Regions from separate parts of the Acholeplasma laidlawii PG-8A genome, predicted to be linked through region 1. Evidence: riboswitches for the same ligand, from Rfam matches in the RefSeq annotation. Region 1 holds a riboswitch; the other holds the start of a gene.

Region 1 (17,046 bases):
TTTAAGAACTCAAATTTACGTAATACTTTTCTAGTTATAATATAATCAAGACCATCTACCTCAGATTGTCCACAAGCAACGAATATTGGCACAAATGTATTGATTTGTTTCATAATACGGTTACCAAATGTAATTTGGAAATTTTGCGTAATGAACTCATCTATTTTTTTAAGATTTTCTAATGATTTTTGAGAAATCGGGTTCATTTTTACTGCTTCTTTAAATAATGCATCCATGTAATCATGTGTGACATGAATTGAATCTGTGAATGGTGCATCAATGTAATCTGCTCTTACAGATAATTCAATAGATGCAGCACGGTCATATACTTTATCTGTGATTGCAAATGTTGAGTCATCACGGTTAGCTGTACCTATGAACCAAATATTTGGTGGTAACAGTAGTTTTCCTTCTTTTAAGTGTATTGGATCACCTGGAACAGTATCTGATGTAATATCAATTTCCCATTCACTTGTATTTGGCATTTCCAATATAGATAAGAAGTCAGCAAAGTAGTATTCAACACGCGCTAAGTTCATCTCATCTAATACAATAAAGTTTAGGTCAGTACGGTAAGTGGCTTCATAAATAGATTTTAAGAAGTCAGTCTCATTAAATTTTTTGGTAAATTCATTTAGATATCCAATCATTTCTGCGCGATCACGCCATGATGGCTGCACAGAAATGATTGAAGTATCGTTATTAAAGAATTTCCCCATAGAATAAGGTAGAGACGTTTTACCAGTACCTGAGATCCCTTCTAAGATAATAATCTTTGAAGACCCCATACCTGCAAAAAATATTGAAACAATTTTTGGCGAATAAAATAATTTTAATTGTGATGCTGCAAAGTTAATAAATCTATCAACAAGTTGATTTAAGTTAAGCATATCTGACTCTGTCATGTTGGTTTGAAGTACTTGCATATGGTAAGTTTCATCCACTGCAATAAGCTTTGTAAAACGTGAAGTTTGTTCTTCTAACTTTTCATCCTCTTCCTCGTTTAACTTAGCTAATGTACCGGTTACACTACGACGATTCATAGGTAATCCTAGGTCACTTGATTTAAGTGTTAATATTGCATTTTTTTCATCAGTTACATCAATCAGTTTTTGATTAAGTTCTGTGATTTCAATTAAAAGATCGTCTTTAGAAACTTCCTTTTTCACGAATCTAAAATATCTACGCAATAGTACGATGATAAAGTAAGCTAGTGATACAATAAATATGAAATTGATGATTAGTATTAATATACCAATGATCCAGTCCAAAGCGTTAAAGTTCATGCTTGCATTTACAAATGAATCTAACATGTTCGATGGATTTACCCATAAAGCATAGTAGAATGCATTAAATATGGTTGCAAAGAATGATGCTACATACTCAAAAACAGTTTGGATGAATTCTATGTACCAAGTTGCAAACTCACTCATAATTGACCTTCTTATTTTATGTTAATAGTTTATTTTTTGTTGCTGTGTTTTTCTAATAATTCTTTTTCTAATTCTAAACGAAGTGCTTCTTTTTCAAGAGCATATTTTAATTCTAACTTTTCTTTGTTGCGTCTTAATATATATCTAATTAAGATAACAGCTTCAAATGTAAATAGAATAAACAGTGGTAAGATGACATAGAATACTAATCCGTTTGGCGTACGTATTTCTTGAATTGCACTACCAACACCAGACCAATGTCCTGTATATCTTCCTATAACATCATCTAGACTAGATGCTTCTAATTGCATATTAGGATCAAAGTTTGTACCATCAAATGAGCCGTACATACGTGCATTGACATCACCTTGAGTTACTACTGTGTCTCCTGTAATAGTTTTGATTCTATGGATGATATGTATACGTTGAACGTTATCATAAAATACAATGATTTGACCAACTTCTAAGTTTTGTTTTTGACTATCACTTAGAATATCTATAAATACTAGGGAGCCTGTATCAAAGTTGTCTTTCTCTTCACCTTCCATCGATCCAGATAGAATAGAAACGAAGCCTTTACCAAAAATATTCGGTAAATCTTTTTCGGTTCTAACTGTTAGGTTGGATATTGAAAAGAGTAATAACATTAAGAGTAATAGATAAAATACAACATTACCCACAATCCCTAAATACTTAAAGACTCGTTGTTTACTTGACATGTGATATACCTCGTTTTAATTTTATGATTATATCATACCACTTTTAATTTAATTTATGAAGAAAACCTTAATTGATTTCAAGGTTTTCTTCAATATAATCAATAATATTAAGCTGTTGCAGTAAAATTAAAGTTAACTGTTAAAACACCAGAAAGAATCGCGTTAAATGCTTCTTGATCCCAACCTTCAACCCAAACTCTAACTGTAATAGCTCCAACTTTTGCACTTGAACCACCAATTGCAGTTAATGATGATGTATCATAAGTATATCCTGAAATTACAGTTCCGTTCGGATTTAGTGCAGCAACAACTACAGTAAGTCCATTACCAGCTTGTTCTGTTGGTTTAAGAGCTAATGCAGCAGCAGCTGTATCAAAGTCGTTTTCAACAAGATCAGTATCCATGATAGCGTTATAGAATAAGATAGCTTCATTTGTAGCATAAGTTCCAAAACCTAGACTATTTGTGTCAGTACCAACACTTTGCTCAAAAATTGTTGATGTTGTAGTAGTAATCATATCTTGGAAACTTACTCTTGCTGCATTTGACACATAATCAAGGATTGGTGTATTTGCATCTGGAGCACCTGTTTGTCTAGTACCTGGTACATATATACCTGGAATCCAAGAAGTTTGTGTACCACTAAGTGTTAATGAATCTATAATGATATTATTTAGGTTTGCAGAACCTGCAAACAATAAGTCAAATTCAATGAATCCAGCAGTTGCAGCTGTACTAGATCCTAGATCATATAAAGCTATACCATCTTGTGATGTTAATGGAACAAATGTTACAGCACCTGCAGCTGTTTGCATTTCAGTAGTTGTTAAAGTGTTTTTCCAAGTAGTTCCATCAAGTGAAACATAGAAACCTTCTCCGGTTTGAACTGTACCTGTGAAAGCTTCAATAGTCGCTCTATTATTAATTGTGAACCATGCTAATACCCCTACGGATAAAGCCACGCCTGTTAGTACTAATGCTAGTACCGACATAACTAATTTATTTGTTAATGATTTCATTTTTTTCCTCTCCTTATTTAGGGAATTTTTTATTATTTATTTTTGTTACTTGGCTTTTAACCATTTATAACCTTATATTTTTATGATGCTTCAACATATCTGGCTGATCTTATATTTAAACTAATAAGTAGTTTATCATCTAGTATCGGATCAAATGCATCTGCATCCCATCCTTCTAGCCAAATATTAATTGTTGTCATACCTTGATAAATGTAAGTTCCATTATCTTCTGATATGAGTTGTAACTCTGCAAGTAAGCTTGTTTTATCTAGTGCTATATCATCTTGCAGTGGTGAAAATTTTGATAATTCATAGATTTCATTCGTTGGTGCTGGTGGTATTTGTAATTCAATACCTAAGCGCTTCATGAAATAATCATATGCTCCAAATACTTTTCCAAATCCTCGGTATCTATCTTCAGATACATCATATATGAATGATATATCAGGGTTTGGACTATCACTTGAAATTCTAACAGCATTTTTAGCATAATACAAACGATTTGTACCTGCAGGTATGATACCCATACCATCATGAAATGCGATTGGGTTGGTCCATCTATTACCTTTAGATGTAACATATGTACCTTTTAGAGTAGATGCTTCATCATATACAGGATCAATTTTATTTGATAGGTATATGAATTTTTGGTGTGCTCTTACATTTGGATTATCACTTGTTAATCTAAAATATAGATCAAAGGATATATAATCATCATTCTTAGTTGCCCTTTTAGTTAATTCATAAGGACCTTTGAAGAAGTTTTTACCATCTTGTGAAGTAATTGATGATAATACTGGGTTTTTACCAATAACATCCGATAACATCTTATTATCTATAGTTTTATGATAAGTAATACCATCTAGTGACAGTTGAATGTTATCGTCTAATGAAATACCTATTTCAATAGCCTCAATCATATTTGTCTTAGATATTGAAAACCATGCATATACTGTAGTAGATAGTGTAATTGTTACACACATAAACGATATAATGAGTAAATAAAATTTCTTATGCATTTTATTCACCTGTTACACTTAAGATCATATTTAACTTTAATGATCCTCCAAGTAACTCTTCTTCAGTATATTTACCTATTTTTGATGTTAAATATTCTTCCAAATATCCATCAATCCAAATAAATACTGTAACCTTTGAAACATCGCCTGCTTTGAGTTCAAATATATTTGAATCCACTGCAACCGAATTACTTCTAAACCTTAAGGATGAAACGTCATCTATTCTAAATGGTTGGAATTCATAGACATCTCTTACATCATCAACTACGACCATAATTCTTAAGTGTTCTTCAATATGATTATTTAATTCTTCAAACACTATTTTGTAGTTAATACGGTTTATTGTAGCTGTTTGATTCATGTTTTTAACATAAAATGTAAATGCTACAACTTCTCTATCTTTATCTAAAACATTTTTTAGATAATATCCATTTGTATTTAGCGCTTCTTGATAGTGAAATGCCATAATACCCGAATAAGATGCTTGATTGACAAACGCAGTACCTGGATACCTTAACACAGTTCTTGTATCTTTAAAATCTTCTGTTTCAGAGATTCTAATTGAGTGTCCACTAAAGTCATCAATCCTAACTGAGTAGTCTCCGGTATTTTGCCCATAAAACGATACAACACCTAATGTTAAGGATAGAAATCCAAATAACGGTATGAGCAGGAATATGAATTTAGATGTTCTGGTTGATCTTCTAATAGTGCTATTGATCCCCCAAAATTTAGTTGTCCTCATATACGCATCCTCGTTTTATTAAAACAAAAACCAATTGCTTACCCTAGATAAGTGCAACTGGCTGCCTAATATATAGGCCCTATAGTTTTGCGTCATTAGGTTACCCTAATTTTGCCAAAAACTTTACACATGCTTATTTTAGCATATAGATTAAATTTGTCAACAAATTGTACTTAAAACGTCTTATAAAGCAATAAAAACCAATTGCTATATAGCAACTGGCTATCCTAATTTGGACCCTGTAGTTTTGCGTCATTAAGTTACCCTAATTTTGCCTTTTTTATGATACGCTCATATTCTATCAAGTAATTTATTGCTTGTCAATAACTTTACATCATTATATTTATTTTTCTAATTCTTTTCTAGCTTTTAAAAATTGGGTAGTATCAACAACATTCATTGGTTTAGTTAAATGATACCCTTGACCATAGTCTACACCTTTTAGAGTTAACATCTCTACCATGGCTTGATCTTCAATACCTTCTGCAACAAGCATTAAAGACTTTTTCTTTACAAACTCAATAATCATATCTAAATACTTTCTAAAATTATAATTTTGTTCTAGTTTGAAGAAATCTTTGTTGAATTTAATCATGTCAATTTGGAATCTTTCAACCAAATCCATGACATCATAGTCAGTTGTAGATATATCTATAGCCAGTTTAAATCCCAGAGTTTTAATCTTTATTAGATTTCTTCTAAATACTTGATTATTCTTGTAAAGTGTAAAGTCAGGAATTTCTATTGCAATGTTTGATGCATCTTGACGATACTTTTCAACTAGTCGTTGAAAAATTGTAAATGTCATCTCATTTAAAATTTGTCTAGGTGAAACGTTAATATTAATTACAACATCATTAAGTCTTTGTTGACTTAAATCTACTAAGAGTTCAAGTGCTTGTTCAACTGCAATATTACCAATATCATCAAGTTCTCCTGTTTGCTCTGCAAGATGCAGGAACTTAGAAGGTGCTAATATCCCTTTTTTAGGATGATTCCATCGAAGTAATGCTTCTAGTCCATAAACTTTATTCATATCTTTTAAGTTGATGATAGGTTGATAATAATAAATGAACTCTTTATTATTTTTAGCATTTTTAAGTTCGTGAAATAAGTCTAAACTTTCTTTAGTTTGACTTAACTCCTCTGAATAATACTTAATGTCATTACCACCACTTCTTTTGACCATATAAAGAGCAATCTCAAGTGATTGGTATAATAAATCTAGATTTTCACCATGAAGCGGATAAGTAGCTATCGACATAGACACAGTTTTCTTTATTGTAACTTTGTCAAGAATTTGAATTTTCTTTTCTGCTTCTATCTTAATACTTTTTGCTAAATTATATATATTAGAGTGATCAAATGAAGCAGGTATATATAAATAGAAACGGTCAGGTTTTTCACCTCTAGCAATAACTGATTCTTCGGGTAGTGCACTATTAATGTGTTTTGAAATATAAGAAACGATAAATGTCTCTTCTTCTTTATTAAAAGTATCTACAATTTCTTGAAACTCATCTAAATCAACTAGCATTAAGGTAAAAGGATCATCTTTTTTCTTACGACGCTTAATAGCACGGTTAATCAATTGATTAAATACATCTATTGAAACAACCTCTTCAGATAATAGAAGTTTTTCATCTTTATATTTTCTAATCTCAATTTTAAGTAAAAAGAATAAACCTATAATAAGGCCTATAATAACAACTACTATACCGAACATCAAAAGTATATCGGTCATAAATTCACCTTCTTTTTTATAAACTCAAATGCTTCTTTTTCAGGAAGTGCTTGTGAAACATAAAAACCTTGAATAATAGCAGTTGATTCTTTCCTGATTTGTTCTACTTGTTTATCAGTTTCTACCCCTTCAATAATAACACCCATTTTAAGATTCTTACCTAAAGCAATCATTGTTTTTAAAATTTGTCTTGCTTTACTAGATGTTTCAATTTCATCAACAAATAATTTATCAATTTTTATGTTATCAATCGGTAGACGTTTAAGGTAGTTTAATGAAGAGTAGCCCGTACCAAAGTCATCAAGTTGGATTTTAAAATTAAGTTCTTTTAGTGCATTAAATTTTTCTACAATAACATCCATTTGTAAAATAAGTAGTGTTTCAGTAAGCTCAATTGCAATCCGACCTGGATCTACTTGGTACTTATCTTTTAAAGCAATCAGTTCATTAATAAAACCAGGTTGAAGTAATTGTCTTGGTGAAATATTAAATGAAACATCAATATCCATACCTTCTAAAGACTTCGCTATTCTAAAGACCTTATCATTAATCACTCGCCCTAAGTCGATGATTAAATTAGATTTTTCTGCTTGTCTAATATAGGTTGCAGGAGATTCTTTTATATATTTTGGATTATGCCAACGAAGCAGTAATTCAAAACCAACTACACGTTTTTCATGCAAGTCATATTGTGGTTGCATATACATTTGAAACTCATCGTTTTCTATACCTTTTCTAATATCTATTTCTAATTGGTTTGCTCTATTTCTTAAATCCAGATAGCGTTCTGTATATATCATTAAGTTATTTGTAGTAGATACGATTGCACGTTCATAAGTTACATCAACAGCATCTAGTATTTCTTTAGTTGATGCGTTAGTGATGGTACCTTTATTATGTACTATACCAATTAATAGTTCTAACTTTACTGGTAAATCGGGTAATAAAATCTTTGTATCAACTAACTCCATCATTTGTTTTGCCCAACCAACGGTTACATCATAATTAACATCTTTTTGTTGAAGTATGACAAACTCATGTTTTTCGATATGGAATAAATACATATTTGGATACATCTTAGACTGAAATAATTCAATTAATACTTTATTTACTTCTTGTGACTTTTGACGTCCAATGGATTTAGAAATTTCATCAAAAGACTTAATACCTATGACAATCAAACTAAAGCGATCTTTTCTATTAAGCGTTTCTATCATCTCTTCTAGTGCTAATTTATTTTTTAGTCCGCTATCTGGATGTGTTAAAGCTAAATCTTTATATTTATCTAATACATTTGAAGTACTATCAATAATTTCTCCTATGAGTTGATAGTTTCTTGCATACTTATTAACTAAAAATCTAACTCTTATTTTAGGGTCCAACTTATCACAATCCATATAAAATGGTTTATTTGTTTTCAATATGGTTGGCATATCTAACTTTTCACTGGTTAGATCAGTTAATAACTTAATTTCATGATGTTTTATTAGATTTAGAAATAATTTATTCATCTTACGTATTTGACCTAAACCACCAGCTTCTATCATGATAAGATCAGATCTTAGTGTTTTAGTAATCTTTTCAAACACAATATCATCATCAAAACGTCTTTTGACAACCATCAAACTAAATACTACAAAACTTGCAAGGATTAGTAGTCCTAGTGCTAGATAACTCCAAATAACTGGTACAAAAAGTACTAAATAGTCATATTGATCATCAACACTTAAGTAAATATAATCACTATCTATTTTAGAATAAGATAATACATATGTTTTAGAATCAAGCGTATAATTTAAAAATCCAAACTCGTTTTGGCTTAACTTGGTATCTAAGTTGCTATAAACTGATGTCGGAAAATAGTTTGAGCCAAATAGGTTTGTGTTATTTACTGCATCATTCGAATGGTATTTAACAATACCGTTAGAATTTAATACAAAACCTGTGTCACCAAAACTTAAACCCACCATTGCTAGCACTTCACTAAATGGTTTGTATGTTACTTGATTAAGTGTAGGATGCTTTAAGATTAGATAGGTTAGATTTGATGTTTCATCACTAAAGATATCAGATAATCGATTAATTTCATAATTGGATAGTTCACTTACAATTAAAGTGGATGGATCATAATCTTTTGTAGGCCATGTAAGCGTACCTGCACTATAACTTTCTGTTAACACATCGATTCTTGTGCTAAGTATGTCATATTCTATTTGGTGTGTTTCAAAAGAGATTCGATTAGCTTCATTTTTAAGGGTTGTGTCTAAGATGAAAATATAAAACAGGCTATATACAACAAGTAAAAAGCCTAAAATGATAAATAATCTTAACATGAAGTTTTTAGTTGATTTCGTCAATTTATTCTCCCACCAGTTAAAAATAAATACTAATTTTATATTCATTATACATGATTTTTGAAAAATCTTGATACACCCAATTAAAAACCATCTAAAATTATGATTTTAGATGGTTTAATTTACGAATGTTTAATTCGAATATATGCTACCTTATCTTCATTCTTAACTTCGAAGTCTTTAAATGTTTTAAAGAAGTTTAAAGCTTTTAGTTTAGAACCATAGTTTACAGGGTCAAAACCAGGGCTTTTCTTTCTTAGTTGGTCAGCGACTATACTCCAGTACGCCCAACCATCGTCTTCTAAGTTATCTTCAATAATTTTTTTAACTTCTTTAATAATTGTTTCCTTCTTAGGGATTAAAGAATTGCCATTTTTGTCTTTACGTTCTTTTTTAGGTTCTAACGCTTCTAGAATTTGGTCGATGTAGTAAAAACGCTCATAAGAATTAACTAATACTTCTGGAGTTTTTGACTCACCCATACCAATTAGATACATATTATCTTCTTTTAATCTAATAATTAATTTCGTAAAGTCAGAATCACTTGAGACGATACAAAATGCATTCACCTTATTAGAATAGAGAAGATCCATAGCATCAATAACTAACGTAAAGTCTGTAGCATTACCTTTGTTTGATAGGTTTGCATATTGTTGGACGAAGGTAAGGCTGAATTTTTCAGCCTTACTACGCCATGTTTTTAATCTTTCTTGACTCCAATCCCCATAAACTCGGGCATTGGTGATTTTTCCATGTTTGTTAGCTTCATTTATAATAATATCTAAATAAATTGGTGAGATATTATCTGCATCAATTAAGAGTGCAATCGTATAATCTCTATCTGTCCTCATCTATTTTGACCTATAAAGAACAGTGCAAGTGTACCATGTCCTGCATGAGCACCAATAACTGGTCCTAATGTATTAATTAAAAGAAACTCAACATCAAAGTGTTCTTTTATCATTTCAGCTAACTTATTTGCATCTTCAAGTGCATTTGCATGAGAGATGAATACTGTTTGTTTACCTGGTTTAGCAGTTTTTTGCATTTCCTCAAATAAGCCTTTAACTGCACGTTTACGTCCAATGGCTTTATGACGTGAGATGAGTTTCCCTTCATCTGAAACGTGTAGGATAGGTTTAATGTTTGCAACCGTTGCAATAAAACCTGCAACTTTTGAAACACGCCCACCTCGTACTAAATGAGATATATCATCTACTGTAAACCAATGAGCAACCGTAGGTGCTAACTTACTTGCGAATTCATAAGTTTCTTCAATGGTTAGTTTTTTATCCATCGACTCTTTTGCAGTTAAATAGACAATTAATCCTTCACCTAGTGAAGCTGCTTTAGTATCAAGTAGCATAATTTTTCTATCTTTAAATGTTTCTCTTAGTTCTTCTGCAGCAATTCTTGCGCTATTAAATGTACCTGATAATGCGGATGAGAATGCTAGAATTAAAACATCTTGTCCCGACTTTAAGATGGGTGTTAATTTTTCAACATACTCTTCAGGGTTTACCTGGGAAGTTGTTGGTTTTGCTCCATTTTTAAGTTTTTCAAAAAACTCTGTAGGGTCAAGTTCTCTATTATCTAAGTAGTTCATGTACTCTTTACCATCTAAATTAAATTTTAGCGGCATTACATGTAATTTTAGTTCTTGTGCGATATGTTCAGGTAAATCTGTTGTAGAGTCTGTTAAAATTATAAATTTTGACATTTTTATACCTCTAATACTTTCATTTTAAAATCTTTCGGAACTTTTTTTAAGGCTTCCATCAAATTGGGTTTTCTACAATCTAGATTATGACAATCACTAGCGACGATATCAACTAAACCCTTTTTGAAGTATTTTTGAGCTTGTTTTTTAAATTGTTTTCCATCTAAACCTAATATTGCTCCACTATTAACTTGAGTGATTGCCCCTAGTGATCTTATACGTTCTACATCAAACATATCTAGATATAAGTAGCGCTCAATGTGCGCTATAATTGGCGTAAATCCTTTTGCCACTAAGTTGTAAACAATATCGTGAATTGGTTCTTTATTTTGAACAGAAAATTCTATTAATAGATATTTTTCTTTGAAACCTTGAAAAACAAAGTTATGATACTCTTTTGATTTTTCTTGATTAAATTTAACTTCATATCCTAAGTAAAGCGTCATTTCTGGTAAATCTACTTCAACACGTTTTTTCAAATCAGCAAATAGTTTAACATATTCTTTTGACGAAACTTTTTGGCTACTATTATGTACATGTGGTGTAATAATAACCTTATTAACACCACTTTGTAGTTGATGTTTTAATACTGCAAGTGCTTCTTCATATGTTTGTACACCATCATCTACACCAGGTAAAATGTGTGTATGTATGTCCATCATATGCTTATGATTTTTCCTTATCAAGATCATCTTGTAGTGATGAATTATATCCATAACCATAGCCATATGTATAAGATAATAAATCACTATTTTTAACATCTACTTGTGTAAATGCTATCCCGATGATATTCACTTTGTTTTGTTTTAGAGTTTGGATTGCTTCATTAATTACTGTACGTTTCGTCTCGTTTTGAGCAACTATAAATAATACACCATCTGCTAATCTTGAAATATATAAGGCATCAGAAACTGCCATAGTTGGAGGTGAATCAAGTAAAACGTAATCAAATTCCGTTCTTAATCTAGCAATTAAATCCTTTAATTTTTGTGCTTCTAAGACGTTTACAACTGCAGTTGTACGTTCACCAGCAACAATATAGTGAACACTAAACTTCTCAGAATAGTTTATTAATGTCTTGTAGTCGATTTTACCAGTTAAGTAGTCTGTTACACCATTTTCATTAGGTGATCTAAAAATTCTATTAATCTTAGGTTTTCTTAAATCTAAATCTACAATAACAACTTTTTTTCCTTTTTTACCAATTAAATGGGCAACGTTAGAAATAAATGTGGTTTTACCAGCACCAGCTAGCGTTGAAGTAAATTGGACGACCTTAAAATTACCATCAACGTTGATATACTCTAAATTCACTAATGCCTTTTGGAAAGCTTCTGCAGTATAAGACATAGGTGATTCATACGTTACTAAGTGATCATATTCAGCAATACGCTCTTTTTGAAATAATTTACGTCTTCTCATTTTTTCTTCCCCTCTTTAATAAAAAACTCAGGAATAACACCAATGACTTGAATACCAGTACCTTGTTCAAGTTGCTCTTTGGTCATATAAGAGTTATTAAATAGGTGTTTTATAAATGCTAAGCCGATACCAATAATTGCACCACCCATTAAACCTACGATAATATATAATATTCTATTTGGTGAATCATCAACCGGATCACTTGCTGGTGATAACTCTATAAATGAGTCTTCAAACATTAAAATGTCATTTTCTATTAAAATTGTAGTTAATACTGACGTAATCACTTGTGTAAAATCAGCATTAGAGTGGCTATAACTAAATTTGATAATAAAAGATGTACTTGATGAAGCAACCGAAATATTACTAATAATGTCACGGTCTGACATCGAATCAAGTAGACTTTGATGTTCTACATTTGTGATTAAACTACGATATTCCTCAGTTCTTAGTTTTCTTACTATATGAGGACTTCTTGCAAATTCTGCTGCGGTATCAAGTAATCTTTGTGAATTGATTAAAGTATTAGAATCAACTCTTTCACTTGATACTGGTACTTGAACCAGTATTTCAGAAGTTGATTTATACCTATCTTCTACAAAACGACTTACATAAGCGAATGTAAGTACACCCAATAATAATGTGAAAAATGTAATCATGATCCAGTTTAATTTAATAATAGATATAATATCCATTAAACTTAGCCCAGACTCCTGATTTTCTTTATTTTCTAAATCCATATAAAAATCTCCCTTTTAAATTGCTCTATATAGTTAATTTATTATAGCACATTAGCTTAATTTTTTAAACAAATCAATTACTTGGTCAATATTTTGTTCAATCATTTTTAGTGAATCTACCCAGAATGATTTCTCTGTAATATCAATACCCATAGATGCTGCTACATCTTCTGCATCTGCCATTGTTGTTAATTTTAATAATTTATCATAGTTTTTAATGAATGCTTCTTTATCTTTTAAGTACTGAGCATATAAGCCTTTTCCGAATAAAAGGCCAAATGCATAAGGGAAGTTATAGAAGTTTAAACCTGCACTATAATAGTGTCCTTTAACTAACCACATGTATGGATGTAGGTTTTGATGATCTAAGCCATCTTGATATGCTTCTTTTTGAGCTTCTAACATCCAAGTTTTCATTTCATGTTTAGAAATTGGGCGGTTTGCACTTTCAAATACTTTTGATTCAAATAGGAAACGAGAAAGAATATCAATAATAACTTGTGTATCTCCTTGTAAGCCCATTTCTAAAATAGATAATTTTTCACTATCATCTTTCACACCTGAAAGTAGGAAATCATTCATAATAGCTTCACAGAAAATTGATGCAGTTTCTGCTAAAGGCATAGAGTAACTCCAATGAAGTGGTGCGTTATCAGAAATAATTTCACCGTGATAAGCATGTCCTAATTCATGAGCAAGTGTAGATACATTATCTAGTGCACCAGTAAAGTTTAATAATATTCTTGATTGACCAATTTGTGGTTGATTTGAACAAAATGCACCACCACGTTTACCCTTTTTAGGGTATACGTCAATCCAGTTTTTATCAAATGTTTTTTGTGCAAAGTTACCAAGTTTTGGTGAGAATGATGTAAATGCATTAAACACTAATGATTTAGCCTCATCATAGGTATATGTTTTATTTAAGTTGCCGACAGGAGCAAACATATCATACCAAGGTAGGCTACCTTTATGTCCTAGGTATTTTGATTTTGCTTTTAAGTAGTTTGCAAATCGAGGTCTAAAGTCCTTCATTGCAGATATCATTGCATCCAGTGTTTCTTTTTTCATGTTGGATTGATCAAGGGTCTTTTCTAAAGCAGATTCATAACCTCTTAATTCATTCATGGTATTTACTTCACGTTTGATGTTTGTTAATGCAAGTGCTACATAGTCATCTACTTTTTCGTAAGCCTCTAATTCTTTTTCATAGGCAAGTTTACGTAATTTTTGATCACTGTCATAAGCCATATTTCTAACGTCTGAAAAGGTTTTTTCTTCACCGTTAATTTCAATCATCATATTAGAAGTTGCAAGTGTTTGAATTTGACTCCAAGAACGAGAACTTAGTTCACTTAGTTTTGCATATAGTGATTCTTCTGCTTCACTTAATAAATGTTTAGCGCCGTCTTGGTCTTTCTTCAGGTTATATAAGTATTTATTAATAAGTTCAGACTTCGTTGCTAGTTCATCTAAATTGACAGTTGTTAAATATCTACTAAAGACAACACTTGGTTTTGTTAAACCTCTGTAAATTTGGCTTAATTTAGATAAATAGCCTAGTGCTTCATTATTAGATACATCCGTAGATGATGTAAGGGAAGCAAAACTTCCAATCGTACAACCTAATACAGTGATCTTTTCATCAAATTTAAGTGCTTCTTCAATATATTTAACATCATCTTTTACTTCACTTGTTAAATGTGCTGCCATCGCTTGAACTAAGTTGTCTAACTTAGTTAAATCATTTTTGAAGGTTTCATCAAAACCTTTATATAAATCGTTTAAATCCCAGTTGATTGCTTTCATGTTTTTTGTCCTTTTTATTTTATGGTGTTTGAATATTTAAATATGTAATACGCTCTTTTGACATGATGACATTATGACTATGTGTTAGTAGATTGTTTTGATCTTTTGTATAGATTTCTATCATACCATCTTCATAATCTTTCCATCGTTCGATTTCAACTTCTACATAGAGTCCATCACTAATTTCTATGTATGCGTAGTTATAGGTGTAATTTCCCCATCCCATATCTTGGTTACCACAAGCAACCAATAGAAATACAGATGTTAGTACTATAATAAGTGCTATTATTTTCTTCATTTTATTCATCCGCCTTTAATTCAAATATTAAATCTCTTATTTCCATTGCTTTTTCAAAGTCTAGATCTTTAGCTGCTTGACGCATTAAGGTATCTAGGCGTTTAAGTTCTTTTTCTTTTTGTTTCTTATCTAGTTTGAGGTTATCTAGATCTTTATCTGTGATAACACCTTTAATAGATATATCATCACGAATGTCTTTGACTACTTGAGTTGGTGTAACATGGTGCGTCTCATTATATTTTGTTTGAATACTACGACGACGATTCGTTTCATCAATTGCTTTTTGCATCGATTCTGAAATAGTATCTGCATACATAATGACTGTCCCATCAATGTTTCTAGCAGCTCTACCAATGGTTTGAATTAAGGAACGTTCACTACGTAAAAACCCTTGCTTATCAGCATCTAATATAGCAACTAAACCTACCTCAGGTAAGTCTAGACCTTCTCTTAAGAGGTTAATACCAATTAAGACATCATATTTACCAAGTCTTAGTGCTCTTAAGATAGTCGTTCTTTCTAACGATTTTACTTCACTATGTAGATAAGCTACTTTTAAGCCCAACTCTTTAAAGTGTCTTGTTAAGTCTTCACTCATCTTAATCGTTAAGGTTGTAACAAGTACGCGCTGATTTTTTTCAATTCTCTTTTTGATTTCAAAGTATAAATCATCAATTTGACCAACAGTAGGTTTAATTGTTATTTCAGGGTCAAGTAAGTAGGTAGGTCTAATAATTTGTTCTACAATCGGTAGATTTCTTTCTAACTCATATGGCCCTGGTGTTGCAGATAGGTAAATCACTTTATCTTGACGTGCTTGGAACTCATCAAATTGAAGCGGTCTATTATCAAGTGCCGAAGGTAATCTAAACCCAAAGTTCACTAGGTTTTCTTTACGACTTCTATCACCAAAGTACATACCTCTTACCTGAGGGATTGTAACGTGCGATTCATCAATGACCATTAAGTAGTCATCCCCGAAAAAATCTATGAGTGTAGCAGGCGTTTCACCTGCTTCACGTAATGCAATATGTCTTGAGTAGTTTTCAATACCGGATGTGAATCCAATTTCTTCAAGCATTTCAATATCGTATTTGGTACGCATTTCAATACGTTGAGCTTCTAGTAGTTGGTTATTACCTTGGAAGAAATGTATTTGATCAGCTAATTCATTTTTAATACGACGAATACTTTCCTTCATTTTATCTTTATTCGCCATAAAGAGTGTTGCAGGGAATATCGTTACAAACGTCGTGCGTTCTTTTGACACACCTGTTAAAGGATCAAATAGAATAATATCATCGATTTCATCACCAAAGAATGATACTCGAATACCTTGGCTAGCTTCATTAGCTAGTATGATTTCAATGGCATCTCCTCTAACTCTAAAGCTACCTCGCTTAAAGTCAATATCATTTCGTTCATAGGTTAATTCAATCAGTTTATTTAATAAATTATTACGACCATATTCTTCGCCTACTCTTAAAAAGATAGTAGCTTTTTTATAGTCATCAGGATCCCCAATACCGTAGATACAAGAAACGGATGCTACAACAATGACGTCTTCTCTAGTTAGTAAAGATGCCACTGCAGAGTGGCGTAATTCATCGATTTCATCGTTAATGGATGAGTCTTTTTCAATATAAGTATCACTAGATACTACATAAGCTTCTGGTTGAAAGTAATCATAATATGAAATAAAGTATTCTACTCTGTTTTCAGGAAATAGTGATTTTAACTCACCATAAAGTTGACCTGCTAATGTTTTATTATGAGCAAGTACTAAGGTTTTCTTCCCCATCTTTTCAATAATATTAGCAATCGTAAATGTTTTACCTGTACCTGTAGCACCCAAAAGAATTTGTTCTTTTGTTCCAGATTCAAAATTAGATATTAATTTATCTATAGCTTCTGGTTGGTCTCCACTTGGTTTATAGGGTGATTTTAGTTTAAACAATGCTGTCACTTCCTTTGATGATTTATGATACTTTAAATATATATCTATATTTAGTCAATTTTAACAT
Region 2 (17,046 bases), 140 kb from region 1:
ATACTAGTTTTGTTACAGGTATATGGGTCCATTTACTTACGATTTCAGCAATCGATTCAGGGGTAACAGTTTCTGTTAGAAGTTTATCATCTGTTGAAGTATCTGATAATTCAGATATTTCTTTTTCTAGATTAGGTATTTTTGAGTATTGAAGTTCTGCAGCCTTAGAATAGTTACCTTCGTTATAAGCAGTATTAAGTTCGTTTTTAAGTTGTTCCAAGGTTTCTTTTTTGCGTTTTGATAAATTAAGTTGAGATTTTTCTTTTTCCCATCTACTTTTTAGACTGGCTTCCTCTAATTTTAAATCATCAATCTCAGATTTAATTTTAGATAGACGCTCTTTACTTAATGTATCTGTTTCTTTACTTAAAGCAGATTTTTCAATTTCTAGTTGTAGTATTTTTCTTTGAACATCATCAAGTTCCACTGGCATAGAATCAATTTCCATACGAATAGAAGCACAAGCCTCATCAATAAGGTCGATTGCTTTATCTGGTAAGAATCTATCTGTAATGTAACGTGCTGATAGATTTGTAGCAGCGATGATGGCACCATCAGAGATGTGCACACCATGATGTGCTTCAAATCGATCTTTAAGTCCACGTAAGATAGAAATTGTATCTTCCATAGTTGGTTCAGTCACAGTGATCTTTTGAAATCTTCTTTCGAGTGCACTATCTTTTTCAATATATAAGCGGTATTCATTTAATGTTGTAGCACCAATACAGTGAAGTTCACCACGTGCAAGCATTGGTTTTAAGATGTTTGAGGCATCCATTGCACCATCTGCACGACCAGCACCTACAATATTATGTAATTCATCAATAAATAAGATGATTTGGCCATCGCTTTCTTTAATCTTATTTAAAACATCCTTCAAACGTTCTTCAAACTCACCTCTAAATTTTGCACCAGCAACTAATTGAGCTAAGTCTAGTTCATAAACAATTTTATTTTGCAGACTTAAAGGTACGTCTTTATCAACAATTCTTCTAGCTAAGCCTTCAACAATCGCTGTTTTACCCACCCCCGGTTCACCAATTAAAACAGGGTTGTTTTTGGTTTTTCTAGATAGAATTTTAATAATACGTCTAATCTCTTCCTCACGACCAATCACTGGGTCGACTTTACCTTCTTTAACAAGTTCTACAATATTTCTACCGAACTTTTTTAAAATGTCAGGATCTTTTGAATAATCATCCATTGGGTTAAATTGCATATTATTTCCTCCTTAAAATTCTATAATATAACATTATTATATGCCGAATAATTGGCACTGTCAAGTGATGAGTGCTAATAATGAGTGATATAGGCAAATCTTTTGTAAGACATACCACAATTATGTATAATAAACCGGTAAATGAATGAACAAAAAAGGAAGATTTAAATGCAAAAAAATTATAGAGTGCTTCTTTATTATAAGTATACAGCCATTGAAAACCCAGAAAAGTTTAAAGATGAGCATTTAGCTTATTGTAAGAGCCAAGATTTACTAGGGCGTATTTTAGTTTCTAGTGAAGGTATTAATGGTACCTTATCAGGTACATTTGAACAAACAGAAAACTACATGGATTATTTAAAAAGTCTTCAAGGTTTTGAAGATATCTTCTTTAAAATTGATGAAGTAGATGCACACGCATTTAGTAAAATGCATGTACGTGTTAAAAAAGAATTAGTGAACTTAAGTTTAGAAGATGATGTGAACCCACTTGAAATTACAGGTAAGTATTTAGAACCTATTGAGTTTTATCAAAAACTACAAGATCCAAATACAGTAGTTATTGACGCTAGAAATGACTACGAGTTTGATTTGGGTCACTTTAGAGGGGCAATCAAACCTGAAATTAAAAACTTTAGAGATTTACCAGACTGGATTAGAGAAAACAAAGATCAATTTAAAGACAAGGAAATTCTAACATACTGCACCGGTGGTGTAAGATGTGAGAAGTTTAGCGGCTGGTTAATTAAAGAAGGTTTTAATGTGGCAGGTCAATTGCATGGTGGTATCCACAACTATGGTACAAGTAAAGATACTGAAGGCAAACTTTGGGATGGTAAAATGTATGTATTTGATGAACGTATTGCAGTGGATATCAATAAACACGAGCATGTCGTAGTTGGTAGAGATTACTTTACAAACGAACCATGTGAACGATATATTAACTGTGGAAATCCAGAGTGTAATAAACAAATACTTGCAAGTGAAGCATCTGAAGAAAAATATTTAGGATCATGTTCACATGCTTGTAGAATTCATCCAAATAATCGCTATGTTAAAAAACATAATCTAACAACAGATTTTGTTTTACAACATATAGCTTCAAATTTAGAAACTCAAATATAAAAGAAGAACAACCTACTAAATGTGTGAAACTAGTCTCTCCCATTTGTAGGTTGTTTTTATCATTGACATTTACGTTTTCAAAACGTATAATATAATAGCGTGTTTGGCCCCGTAGCCAAGCGGTAAGGCATGGGTCTGCAAAACCTTGACGCGTCGGTTCAAATCCGATCGGGGCCTCCAAAGAAATCTTTAATTGGTAGCAAAAAACTACCAAATAATACCAAATTATGCCCTTTTAGGGCATTTTTTATTAAAAAAGGGCTATCGATGACATTTTAAATTGGCGCCAATAGTCCTAAACAATATTTGTTTATTAAAAATTCTATGCTCGTGATAAGTGATTGAAGCACTTGAATAAAAGTCCGTGATAAGTGATTGAACCATATCTAAAAAATTAGAGAACAATATAATATTTAATTTCTTTCATTAGATTGCCTATCTTAATTGATATGGTCGAATGAGTAACGAAATAATTAATTGACTCAAGATTAACCAAAGAGAGTTTTATTTCAAAAGTTAATGCATCAATAATTTTAACTTTATCAATGATATTTTTAAATTCATCAATAGAGTGATTACTCTTGAAGTTCTTAATCCTTTTAACATAATTAGGGAGTATCTTTTTACTATTTAACAATGAAACTTTATTTGATAATAGAGTTTTTTTATTGTGAGAAGTATCTTCTGATGCATCTGAATATAGCATCAATGAATCAACAAATGATATAATAACTACAAAGAACATAAAGTACAAGAAAATGGTATTAATTCAATTTAATTTGATCGTACGACAATAATTTTTGGTAGTGTCAAGAATACTTTCTCAATAATACAAATGAATACTTCATAAGTTCAATAACATGAGTGTATGACGTCTCAAATAGGAAAATGGTATACTTGCATGGGTAATAGATATGCAAAAGTAAATATGAAAAAATCAATAAAACGAGATTCATACCAACGAACTGCTTATTTCCTATTGTTTTCTTACCACTCAAATTAAAAATCAAACTCTAAAAAACTCATCATTCTTTCTTATATTTTATGGTTATTATTTTTGAAGATAAAAGTATACTTTAATTAGTTGGATTCGACTAAAAAAGTCATAAAAAGGCGAGTAATAAAATTGCCAGATTAATATAATATAGGTGGAGATGATAGAAGTGGATTGGATTAAACAGTTAAATGCATCAATTGAATATATTGAAAAAAATTTAGATGGAAGTATTTCGAGTCAGCAATTATCTGAAATTATGATGTGTTCATTTGAGAATTTTCAAAAAGTTTTCTCATATATTTCTGGAAAGACTCTAGGCGTCTATATTAGAGAAAGAAGACTATCAAAAGCAGGTATTGAACTTTTAGAATCTAATGAAAAAATTATCGATTTTGCTATTAAGTATGGATATAGTTCACAAGATGCATTTACTAGAGCCTTTAAAACATTTCATGGATGTTTGCCATCAGAGGTAAGAAAAAATATAGTACAACTTAATTTAACTCCTAAACTATCATTCCAAATAAAAATTATAGGAGAAGAACAAATGAACTACCGAATTGAAGAATTAAGTGGATTTAAAGTTTATGGAAAAGAGTTTGATATTTTAACAGAAAACGCATTTGAAGAAGTACCAAAGATGTGGAAAACGGTTAAAAAAGATGGAACAATGGAAACACTAATGGGTATGATAACTAATTTAAAACCGTGTGGTATCCTTGGTATTGCTGCTAATGGACAATGGGGTAAGTCAAGAGAAATGAAATATATTGTGGGAGTTACCAAAGAGGATGATCCGCAAGTAGATAATTTTAAAGCTATAGATTTTCCTAAATCAACATGGGTTGTATTTAATGTTGAGAAAAAGGTACATGTAAAAAAAACATATCAAGATTTTTATAGTATTTGGTTACCTAATTCTGAATACAAGTTAGCAGATCTTCCTGTTATTGAAGCTTATGGTGCAGATAATACCCAAGAGATATGGTTTGCAATTCATAAATAAAGCATTAATCCAATAACTACAATTTATGAATTCCCAAATAGGGAAATGGTATACTTATATGGGTATTAGATAGGCAAAACCAAGTAAATAGTGGAAATAAGGAAAAGGGGTAAAATAATTTATGAAATTAATCAAAACAAAAAAAATTTTCTCTAATAATTTTATCAATATTATTAACAGTAGTTTCCTAGATATTGCAAATAAGTGTGGTGAATTGTAGTAAAAATAAGCTGAATAGCTAATTATCATCGGAAAAATAATAAACAATGGTTAATAAGGTCGTCAAATTATAGTTTTACTTGTTTAAGATTGATAGCTTTGTTATAATTAACTCATACATCCAAATTAATATTTGGCAAACTATATGAAAATATAGGGCGCAAAACTATAGGGCCTTGAAAATGGTAGCCAGCTGCATAATGAAGATAAATTTTTTTAACTATTTATAACCATGTGTAGCATACATGGTTTTTTTTAATTATTAGGATGAAGAGGTACTATATTTGAAAAGTATAAGAGTTAAAAAAAATATAGCAATTTGCTTAGTTATCTTATGTTTAACGTCATTAATAATTCTTTTAAATCAACCAAATCAGTCACCTGAAGTCAATGAAGAAAAAATTACTATTAGTTATAGAACGCCATATGGTGCGTCTATTTTTATGGCAGAAGGCCAAGATGGAACCGAGACAAATCCTTATATCATCAGTAATGCTGAAGATATGAATGCTTTATCTCAGGCTGTCTTAGCAGGGAATACATTTGCTGGTAAAGTTATTGTAGTATCGTCAACGGTCAATGAAATTGGATTAGGCAATTTTATTCCAATAGGATCACCGACTAAACCGTTTGCTGGAACGTTTGATGGTTTCGGTGTCAAGTTTATATTAAACATTAATAGACCTGAAAGTGATTATCAAGGTCTTTTTGGCTATGTAAATGGTGGTGTGATTGAAAACTTATCTGTAAGTGGTAGAGTTTTTGGTAAATCATATGTTGCTGGTATTGCTGGATTCCATACAAATAGTAGAATACTAAATGTTTACAATGAAGCGTTTATAAATGGTGCACTAAATTATGTCGGTGGCATTACGGGTCAAACCTACTATAATGGTATATTAGATTACGCCTATAATACAGGTGAAATCATAGGTGGTACGTATGTTGGTGGTATAACGGGTGGTATTTATGCAGCATATACAAATAATAGTTATTTAAGACATGTTTATAGTAGGGGTAAAGTAGCGGGTAAAGGATCTGTTGGTGGTGTATATGGAGTAGCCTCAGGTGGTAGTTACCTTGGTCTCACAAACGCTTATTACGATGTTATCGTAATCGCTAATTATTATCAACCGGAAGGGTATGTTAAACCATCTAGCCTAGAAACCACAGCACATGCAAAAAATAGTCAACAACTTTATGATATGGATTCTAAATCACTTCATGGAGACTATTGGCATTTTGAACCTAGGACTGAGGGATTTGGATTCTATCCTCAATTAAAATATTTTATTAATCATCCTAACGACACGCTAGCTTATAAGAAAAACAGCTCAATTCAATCTGTTAAGGTGGATATTACTGACGGAATAGGGACACAAAGTTTTCCGTTTATTATCTATAATGAAGAAGACTTTATCGAACTTAATAACAAAGTCAAAAACGGGAATACCTTTGAAGGGTTCTATTTTAAGGTAGCAGATGGTGTAACAAGATTCGTCTTTGAAGATTACGAACCCATTGGAACACCAACAAAGAGATTTTATGGAACGTTTGATGGAAATAACGCAGAGTTTCATATAAATACCTTAGATACTACAAAAGATTACCAAGCACTGTTTGGTTATTTTGGTGTTGGTGTGATAAGAAACTTATATGTTACAGGATCTGTTAAAGGAAATGATTATGTATCAGGTGTTGTGGCATACCAAGTTAGTGGTACTGTAGAAAACGTCTATAACCTAGCAAGTATAGAAGGAAGACACTACACCGGTGGTGTTGTAGGTTACATGACAGGTGCAACCGTACAACGCGTATATAACCACGCTAAAGTAACATCCACAGGAAACTATGTAGGTGGTGTAGTCGGGGCTGCAGGATTACAAAGTCATATCTATAATACTTATAATAGAGGTGAAGTTATTGGAGCAGATTTAGTGGGTGGTATTGTTGGACAAATACTAGCAAGCTACCAAAATAACTCCAATATTAGATATAACTATAATGCAGCGTATGTATCGTCTAAATCGAGAGTTGGTGGGGTCTATGCCTCAGCAAGTGGAAGTTATTTAACAGACACCAATAACTATTACGATACATCCATCCTTACAGATTTTGACCCAGGTTTAGGTTATAACAAACCAGGCACAACAAATATTGCACAAGGTAAAACCTCAGACTTCTTACTGTTTAGTGAACTCGTTACTCTAGGGTATAACGCAGCGATTTGGGAGTTAAAAGCAAAATCAGGGGATTATGCATATTATCCACAACTAAAAATATTTACAACCAATCCAAATGTGGAAATTAAACTCGATTCCATAGATTCAGTAAAAATGGATGTATCTTATGGATTCGGTACAAAGACAACCCCGTTTTTAATAAAGACAGAACAAGACATGCATGATTTATCACTGGCAGTGTCTAAAGGAAATACTTATTTAAATTATCATTTTAAAGTCGATGCAGGTTTAACTGAATTTGATTTAGGAAACTTTATTCCAATTGGATCACCAACTAAACCATTTTTAGGTTCATTTGATGGAAATGGTGCAAACTTTATATTGGATATTAATCGACCAGATAGTGATTACCAAGGTTTATTTGGTTATCACACAACAGGTGTGATAGAAAACTTATCGGTATCTGGAAGTGTAACTGGTAGAAATTATGTATCAGGTATTGTAGGGTATCATACAGGAAGCCGAGTACAAAATGTATATAATACAGCAAACATCACAGGTACTGAAAACTATGTCGGTGGTATTACCGGTCAAACCTACTATAATGGTATATTAGATTACGCCTATAATATAGGTGAGATTATTGGTGGTACTTATGTCGGTGGTATTACTGGTGGTATTTATGCAGCATATACAAATAATAGTTATTTAAGACATGTTTATAGTAGAGGTAAAGTAGCGGGTAAAGGATCTGTTGGTGGTGTATATGGAGTAGCCTCAGGTGGTAGCTACTTAGGACTTACCAATTTATATTACGATGTTATCGTAATCGCTAATTATTATCAACCAGAAGGGTTAATCAAACCATCAAGTTTAGAAACAGCATTACACGCAAAAAATACGAGCCAAATGATTCAAGGTAGTGCACTCTTACCTAATACACACTTTTACTTTGAAGAAAAAACGGATGAGTTAGGGTATTACCCACAACTCAAAGTATTTAGTCAAAATGAAGTAGCAACAACTAAAACTAGATCTAAAGAGTCAGTCACATTAGATATTAAAGATGGTATGGGTACATCGGATATGCCGTTTATTATCTATAATGAAGAAGACTTTATCGAACTTAATAACAAAGTCAAAAACGGGAATACCTTTGAAGGGTTCTATTTTAAGGTAGCAGATGGTGTAACAAGATTCGTCTTTGAAGATTACGAACCCATTGGAACACCAACAAAGAGATTTTATGGAACGTTTGATGGAAATAACGCAGAGTTTCATATAAATACCTTAGATACTACAAAAGATTACCAAGCACTGTTTGGTTATTTTGGTGTTGGTGTGATAAGAAACTTATATGTTACAGGATCTGTTAAAGGAAATGATTATGTATCAGGTGTTGTGGCATACCAAGTTAGTGGTACTGTAGAAAACGTCTATAACCTAGCAAGTATAGAAGGAAGACACTACACCGGTGGTGTTGTAGGTTACATGACAGGTGCAACCGTACAACGCGTATATAACCACGCTAAAGTAACATCCACAGGAAACTATGTAGGTGGTGTAGTCGGGGCTGCAGGATTACAAAGTCATATCTATAATACTTATAATAGAGGTGAAGTTATTGGAGCAGATTTAGTGGGTGGTATTGTTGGACAAATACTAGCAAGCTACCAAAATAACTCCAATATTAGATATAACTATAATGCAGCGTATGTATCGTCTAAATCGAGAGTTGGTGGGGTCTATGCCTCAGCAAGTGGAAGTTATTTAACAAACACAAACAACTACTATGAAGTCACCATGTTAAGAACCTTTACACCATTATCAGGGTATGTTAAACCAAGTGATGCATTAGGTGGCCAAGGTCTTGATAAAGCAACCATGTTTAATGATCAAATGCTGACAAGAGGTTTTAATTTAAACACATGGACTTTTAAAGAAATTGAAGGCAATTATGCATATTTTCCTCAATTAAAATATTTTGCAGAAAATGCAAATGAACATGTTGTAAATGATTCAATTATTTCAACAAGAACTAATCCATTTACTGGTGATGGTACAAAAGAAAGTCCATATTTAATTAGAAATGTAGATGATATGGTAATACTTTCACACTCTATATCACATGAATATGATGCACTTGGTAAATACTATATCGTTGCACCAAATGTATTTGAAATGAATTTAGTTGGAACAAACTATAAACCAATTGGTCAAGATGTACCATTTAAGGGTCACTTTGATGGTGACTATACACACTTTATCATTGAACTTGATATGATGGATAAAAACTATGTTGGTCTATTTGGTCAACTTTCATCAGGTGCATCCATTTCAAATTTATCAGTTTCAGGAACTATAAAAGGTAATAACTACGTTGGTGGTGTTGCTGGTAAAAATGATGGACAAATAGAAAATGTCTATGCGAAGGTTCATGTTACAGGTAACCAAAATGTTGGTGGTTTAGTAGGTTATAATAAGGGTAGTCTAGACACAATGTTTAGTACTGGAAATGTTACAGGTAGCCAAGGTGTTGGTGGTCTTGTAGGATTTAATGAAGGCACCATTCATGAAGGTTATTATGGTGGTAGGATCCATGGTCAAAACCATGTGGGTGCACTTGTAGGATTTAGTTCTAATGAACTCATTTCAAACTTAAATTATAATGGTACAATTATTTATTATGATGATATCTTAGATGGCTTTATTAAACCAAATAACGCTGTTGGAAATCTAATTGTATTTAATCACTTTAAAGTTGAAAAAGAAGCATTAACAGGTATAGAAGTATTTAGTCAAGAAGGTATTTTATTAAGTAATGATTTATGGAAGTTAAGCCCTACAAATGGCTTATATGATTACTATCCTCAATTAAAATCATTTGCAGAACATGCAAGTAGTGTGGTACGCACAAATGCACTCTTATATACAAGTGTAATTAGGTTTGCGAATGGATCTGGTTCTAAGTCAAACCCATATATCATTCGTCATGAAGCGGATATGAAGGCTTTATCAGACATCACTAAATCTAATAACTTAGATGGCATATACTTTAAGGTAATAGATGGTGTAAGTCTACTTGATTTAACGATAGAAGGTTTAGGGTTTGAACGTATTGGTCACAGTGCAAGCATCAATCAACAATTTAAAGGTGGATTTGATGGTAATGGTGTGACAATCCAAATTGAATTATTAAAAACTACAACAGATTACTTAGGTTTATTTGGTTATTTAGGTCAAAACGCAGAAGTTAAAAATATTGAAATTACTGGTAAAGTACATGGTAGAAATTATGTTGGTGCCCTTGCAGGTGAAATCAATGGTGCAAGTATATCTAATATTTTTAATCATGCAGAAGTTTTAGGTACAAGATATGTTGGTGGTTTAATTGGTTTAAGCACAAACTCCAATATAAATAATATCTATAATATGGCCAATGTTACTGCAATCTCAAGAGATATTGGTGGTATTATCGGTTTTAGTCAAACAAGTACAATTAGTAAAGTGTTTAACTTTGGACATATTAAAGGTGTTCAAGTAGTTGGTGGTATTGTAGGTTATCTATATAACGCTAATAATGTTTCTTATGTTTATAACAGAGGTATGGTTGAAGGTACAACAACAGCAACTTATATAGGTGGTATCACAGGTGCACACCGAAACGGTCAAATTTCTCAAGGTTATAGTGCTGGGGTCATTTTAGGTAAAAATACAGGTTATCTTGGTGGCTTGATTGGTCGTATTGAAGGTACAACCTTTGAATCAGATATTTATTATGATGCATCTATTATTGATTCCATCGTAGTCCCAACAGGATATAATGTACCAATTCAATCCATTGGCAACAAGCTCAATCAAGAACATATTAAAGGTTTAAGTAAAACAGAGATTGTCGGGCTTAAAGGACAATCTAATATGACACTAGATAGTAATGAATGGGTATTTATTGAAACAAATGGTGTTGAAGCTTTCTATCCACAATTAAAAGTATTTAGCACTCACCTAAGTGAGCGCGTTCAAAAAGACTCTATCGAGTCTGTTAAATCCTATGTTTTTGTAGGTGAAGGTAGTTTTGATGTTCCTTATGTAATTGTCAATAAATATGACATGGAAATACTTTCTAACTTAGTTTCTAGTGGTATAGATTTTGAAGGTATCTACTTTAAAGTTAAAGAAGATGTATCGGTTATCGATCTAACTTATGAAGTGAACTATAAACCTATTGGTTCAATCGCTACACAATTTAAAGGGTCTTTTGATGGTACGCATACGAATTTTGTTGTAAAGATGAATACTTCATCAAATTATCAAGGATTATTTGGTTATCTTGGAGATACTGCTCACGTCAAGAATTTAAGTGTATCTGGAAGTATCACTGGAAATAACTTTGTAGGATCTATTGCTGGTGTAAACTATGGTGTTATAGAAAATGTATTTACAACAGCAGATTTAGTAGGTAAAGATAATGTTGGTGGCATAACCGGCTCAAACCACGGAGAAGTTCGTGTAAGTTACGCAATTGGTAGTGTAAGAGGAAACGAACATATCGGTGGTATTTCAGGTAATAATACGGGCATTATTTCTGATGGATATGCATCTTCAAATATCTATGGGACATCCTATGTTGGCGGCATTGTAGGATCAAACGCTTCTGAGTTATATAATCTTTACTACAATGAATCTAAAATAGAGGTTAGCCCTGATATTACAGGATATTCAAAACCGTTTATTGCAACAGGAAATCAAGGTAATACAGATAGTGTCTATGGTGTTGTAAGTCACAAACTATACAGTGGTACCTTAGTATTTGAAAATGAATGGACATTTGAAAATAGTGTAGGTTTCTATGCATATTACCCACAAATTAAAGGTTTTTCAAAGAGTATATATAAACCAATTAAAGATTATTCTAAAGATAGTGTAACCATTAGTAAGTTTAATGAAGGTAGTGGAACTTTTGAAGATCCATATATCATTAGAACGCATTATGATATGGAATCTGTAAGTCAAATGATTGGGGCACGTTATAGCTTGTTAAATACTTACTTTAAAGTAGCAAGTGATGTAGACTATATTGATTTAACCTTATTAGATATACCTTATGTACCAATTGGTAATAGCAGTGTCAATTTCCAAGGTTCATTTGATGGCCAAGGTGTCAAATTTAATATTAACTTAAATAACAACTTTGAATACCAAGGTTTATTTGGTGTTATTGGATCAAACGGTTATGTGAAGAATGTCAGCGTTGAAGGTAGTATTAAGGGTACTAACTTTATTGGTGGTATATCAGGTAGAAACTATGGAATCATTGAAAATAGTTATAACCTAGCTCATATTACAGGTACTAACTATATTGGTGGTATATCAGGTTATGCAAATCATGACATCATAAACACATTTAATACAGGAAATATACAATCAACTGGTGTCTATGTAGGTGGTATTACAGGTGGTATTGTAAGAAATAGAATGATTAAAAACGCCTATAACGTTGGTAATATTCATTCTACTTTAAGTACATCACTAAGAGGTACAGGTGGTATCGCAGGTTATTTAGGTGGTAACTTATATAACGTCTATCAAGCAAGTCCAATCACCTCTGAAAGAAGTGGTTATATTTCAGGTTTATATGGTAGAACAGATGGTGTGAGTGTCATAGAAAATGCCTACTTTGCCATTGAACCTATCTTAAATGATACAAGTGGATACTTTAAACCATCCACTATCGGTCCAAATGCAGTGTATAAAAATCAATTAACATCTGAACAGTTATTTGTAACATTTGAAACAGGTGTCTTTGTATCAAGACAAAGTCAAGCATTTGATGCATTCTATCCTCAACTAAAAGTATTTGAAACATCATCTAAATCACACATTACAACTGATTCAAGAAACTCTGTAATGCATCCACTTCTTTATGGTGAAGGTACTTCAATAAACCCTTATTTAATATATAGCAGTTATGACTTACGTGGATTAGGTATTGCAGTTAAAGATGGTCTAGATACTATCGATCAAGTCTATAAAGTCTATCAAGATGCAATTATTGATTTTGAACCAATTAAAAACTTATATGAACCAATTGGTACATATAGTAATCCATTTAAGGCTACATTTGATGGAAGTAATCAAACTATAAACTTAAAAATAGAAAACCCAAATAAGGATTATCAAGGGTTGTTTGGTGTTGTATCAGAAGATGCACTGATTAAAGATCTTCTACTCGAAGGAGAAGTACAAGGTAAACATTACGTTGGAGCACTTGCGGGTAGATTAAATGGTGTTGTTTCTAATATTTACATTAAAGATATGGTCGTAACTGGTCATGATTATGTTGGTTTATTAGCAGGAGATAGCCAAATAACTGAATTATTAAATATTAGCTTAAAGGGCGTAGTAGAAGGATTAAGTTATGTTGGTGGTATGATAGGACACAGTCAAACAATCACTGCAAATGCTACATATTTTATGGGCTCAATTTATGCATCTAGTAACTATGTTGGTGGGTTAATTGGTTATATTGAAACCGAATCTATTCTAACGAATGTCTTTTCAAGTGGTGTAATTCATGCCTCTAAATCAAACTATGTTGGTGGCTTATTTGGTCACTTTAAAGGGAGTTTGGAACATGCATACGCAACCACTTCAATTACTGCAAATAGTTATGCAGCAGGTATAGCTGCAATCCATGAAGGTGAAATAAATGAAATTTTCTATAGTGGCCAGTTATCTGCAAATAGCTATGCTGCTGGTATTGTAGTAGAAAATAAGGGACTTATTTCAAATGCATATTATAATTCAACAGAAATAGAAAATATGAAACAATTAGATTCAAATAAATTAGTAAAACATGCCATTTATAATGTAGAAGACAGCGCACATGTAAGTGCTAGGACATTAAGTGAAATGACATTTATCTATAGTTTAGGTGATGATATTACACAAATGAACTTTGATCAAAGTTTATATCAAACCAAACAAGGAACAGATTTTACAACCTACTTCCCAGAACTATATATATTCATTGATCATGCATATAATGTTTTTGTAGAAGATTCACTAGAAAGTATTACGTATAATAAGTTAGAAGGTTTAGGAACAAAGTTAAATCCATATCTTATTTATGATGGTTACGACATGATGATCATTGGTGATTATGTTAGAGATGGCCATGAGTTCGTTGGTAAATATTTTGAAGTAGCACCGAAAGTTACGCAAATTGATTTAACCTTAGAAGATCTAGGTTATACTCCAATTGGTTCAAATGAATATAACTTTGGTGGTATCTTTGATGGTAAACAAGCTAGATTTATTATTGAACTTTCAACAAATTCAGAATATCTTGGTATCTTCCACACAATCGGTGAAACAGCTAAAGTATCTAACATGGTCATTACTGGTAATATTCGTGGACATGCATATTTAGGTGGTTTAGCAGGTAGAAACTTAGGTACAATAGAAAATATTTATAATCATGCACATATTACTTCTACACTGGGTAATGATATTGGTGGTATTGTAGGATTTAACCAAGGTACAATTAAACGTGTAACTAACCAAGGAAAAATAACATCCAATGGATCATATACAGGTGGTATTACAGGTCAAAATGATGGTGTAATTATGGATGCCTATAATAGAAATGATGTTACTGGATTTAGTAACGTTGCCGGTATTACAGGACATAATATGGGTGAAATTTCTAATAGTTATAACAGCGGTCATATTCTTGCAAAAGATAGTATTGCTGCTGGTATTGCTGGTACTAATAGTTCTATTATCTATCAAGTATTTAATAGTGGACAGATTATTGCTACAAACCAAAATGCCGCTGGTATTGTTGGTAACTTTAGTGCTGGTAATTTAAGTGAAGCTTATAACGCTGGTATGATTTTAAGTAAAAAAGGTCAAGCTGCAGGTATTGTTGCTTATATGAACACAGGTTCAATTTCTAGTGTCTACCAATTTGGTGAAATCTATAGTGTTGAAGACATTGGTATTATTATCGGTTTCATTGAAAACGGTAATTTATCATCCATTTATTATGATATAGATGTCACCAACCAAAGCGATTTATCAGGTTACAAAAAACCTCAATATCCAGTAGGTAATAAAACTAGTGATGTAAGAACAAACGGGTTATACCACGGTCAAATGATTGGTATGCACGCTTTATCAGTTACTAACATGAACCTTGCAAACCCTAATAAATACAAAATGTTACCAAGTTTAATTTCTACATCATTCTATCCACAATTTACTGTGTTTTCTAACAGTAGTTTTGACTACGTTAGAGAAGACTCTTTAAAATCCGTTGAAACACATACATTCATTGTTGGTGATGGTAGCATGGTAAATCCTTACCTCATTAGAAATGAAAGTGACTGGTTAGCACTAGCTGATAGTACAACCAATGGTAATTCCTATAAAGGTGTTTATTTTGAAGTAAGTAGCGATATAGATGAACTTAACTTTGTAGATCATCCGTCCAACTATAAATTTGCACCTGTAGGAACAAAAGATAAACCATTTAGTGGTATTTTAGATGGGAAAGGTATCAATGTTAGAGTACATGTATCTAATCAACTAGACTATCAAGCATTATTTGGTCATATAGGTACAACCGGTGAAGTTAGAAATATTAGTGTATCAGGTCATATTTCAGGTAGAAATTCTGTATCTGGCATTGCTGCAATCAATGATGGCGTCATTGAAAATGTTTATAATCAGGCAGTGATTGTGGGGAACCAATATGTAGCTGGTATTGCAGCTACAAATAATGGTGTCATCAAAAATGTATACAATAAAGGTAAAGTTACAGGTAGTGATTATGTAGCTGGTTTAACTGCATACTTAAATGGAACACTATACAACAGTTATAACACTGGCGTTATCTATGGTAAGAATCATATAGGTATGTTAGTAGGGTTCTACCATACAGGAAGTATTCATAATAGTTACTTTGATGTAACCTTATTAGGTGCATACCGAAATACTACAACACACACGAAACCACTAGGTGCGGTCGGTTCATCCTTTAATGGTGATAATGTTAAAGGACTAGATCATAGATTCATGATTGGACAAAATGTATTTGGTGCAAGTTCTAACCAAATGAATTTTGTAAGCCCCTTAGATCATTGGTCAACCAATTATAACTTAAATGAACTCAATGAAAATTATCCACAGTTAAAAGTATTTGCTCAAGATAGTAGAGCACACATTCAAGCACTATCTAAAGAAAGTACATACAATAGACTATACACAGTAACATTTGAAGAACTTAATGAAACAACAAATGAAAATCTACAATATGTATTAGACAATGAACACTATCAATTATATGTACCAACATACTTTGGATATAACTTCTTAGGTTGGTATTATGATCAAGATGGTATAGAGATTCAACTTACTAATAAATCGGGTCAAAGTATCCAAGTATTTAACGAAGAAAAAGACATTGAAGTCTATGCTAAATGGGAAGAAGCATATCACTTAGTACAGTTTATAGATGGCAACAATAAAGTAATTCATGAAGAAGAAATTAGACATGGACAATATGTTCAACAACCAGACGGGTTAATTCCATTAAAGAATAAAAATGCATTATATGTTTATGAATATATGCGCTGGATATTTGATTTTAATGGTACTCAAATTTTAAAACCAACTCAAATACGTGCAGAGTATCATCAAATGGATAGATACTATACAATTAATTATTATGACGGTGATGGTCATTTGTTTGAGCGTCAAAAAGGTGAATATAATCAATATATTCAACCTACAAGTAAAATACCTACAAAAACTTATGATACTTATGCGTATCACTTTGAAGGTTGGGATTATAACTTTAATGTAGTAATTACTGAGTCAATGGATATTCATCCAATCTTTACACCAGTTCAAAGATATTATGAAATTAAATTCTATAACTTTGATGGTATGCATATAGAAACAAAAATGGGTGAGTATTTATTTAGTGTAGAACCACCAAGTGTATTACCTATTAAGGCTCAAACACCTGAATTCAAATATGAATTTAGTGGTTGGGATAAAGATATTTCAAGTATTACAACAAGTATGGATGTAATTGCACAGTTCAAAGAAGTTAGAAGAAGTTATACAGTAAACTTCTTTAATGGTGATGGTAGTATTTTATCTAGTCAACAAGTACTATATGGTGATATGGCTGCACATCCAAGTGAGGTGCCAACTCAAGCACCAGCAGGCAATGATGCCTATAAGTTTGATGGTTGGATAGAAGATTATGCTTATATTACAGAAA

Evidence for each region. A riboswitch is a leader RNA that binds a small molecule or an ion and turns the genes downstream of it on or off. The one in region 1 is predicted to bind cyclic di-GMP.
Region 2: it holds a riboswitch for cyclic di-GMP, as region 1 does, so the genes downstream of both, ACL_RS05535 (InlB B-repeat-containing protein) here and ACL_RS05010 (hypothetical protein) in region 1, are expected to answer to the same signal.

The regions. Positions count from the first base shown of each region.
Region 1 is NC_010163.1:1,031,907-1,048,952, forward strand. Features, by position in the region: gene ACL_RS04990 (hypothetical protein) at 1-1,433, opposite strand, end outside; gene ACL_RS04995 (S24/S26 family peptidase) at 1,463-2,152, opposite strand; gene ACL_RS05000 (hypothetical protein) at 2,260-3,171, opposite strand; gene ACL_RS05005 (hypothetical protein) at 3,252-4,190, opposite strand; gene ACL_RS05010 (hypothetical protein) at 4,192-4,935, opposite strand; cyclic di-GMP riboswitch class I at 4,985-5,061, opposite strand; cyclic di-GMP riboswitch class I at 5,146-5,221, opposite strand; gene ACL_RS05015 (bifunctional diguanylate cyclase/phosphodiesterase) at 5,279-6,679, opposite strand; gene ACL_RS05020 (EAL domain-containing protein) at 6,676-9,081, opposite strand; gene ACL_RS05025 (NYN domain-containing protein) at 9,156-9,884, opposite strand; gene ACL_RS05030 (DegV family protein) at 9,881-10,753, opposite strand; gene ACL_RS05035 (tyrosine-protein phosphatase) at 10,756-11,415, opposite strand; gene ACL_RS05040 (CpsD/CapB family tyrosine-protein kinase) at 11,420-12,175, opposite strand; gene ACL_RS05045 (YveK family protein) at 12,172-12,915, opposite strand; gene ACL_RS05050 (M3 family oligoendopeptidase) at 12,967-14,724, opposite strand; gene ACL_RS05055 (LptM family lipoprotein) at 14,744-15,022, opposite strand; gene uvrB (excinuclease ABC subunit UvrB) at 15,024-16,988, opposite strand.
Region 2 is NC_010163.1:1,170,934-1,187,979, reverse strand. Features, by position in the region: gene ACL_RS05560 (ATP-dependent Clp protease ATP-binding subunit) at 1-1,219, opposite strand, end outside; gene trhO (oxygen-dependent tRNA uridine(34) hydroxylase TrhO) at 1,388-2,344, shown strand; tRNA gene ACL_RS05550 (tRNA-Cys) at 2,450-2,524, shown strand; gene ACL_RS05540 (AraC family transcriptional regulator) at 3,499-4,347, shown strand; cyclic di-GMP riboswitch class I at 4,692-4,767, shown strand; gene ACL_RS05535 (InlB B-repeat-containing protein) at 4,851-17,046, shown strand, end outside.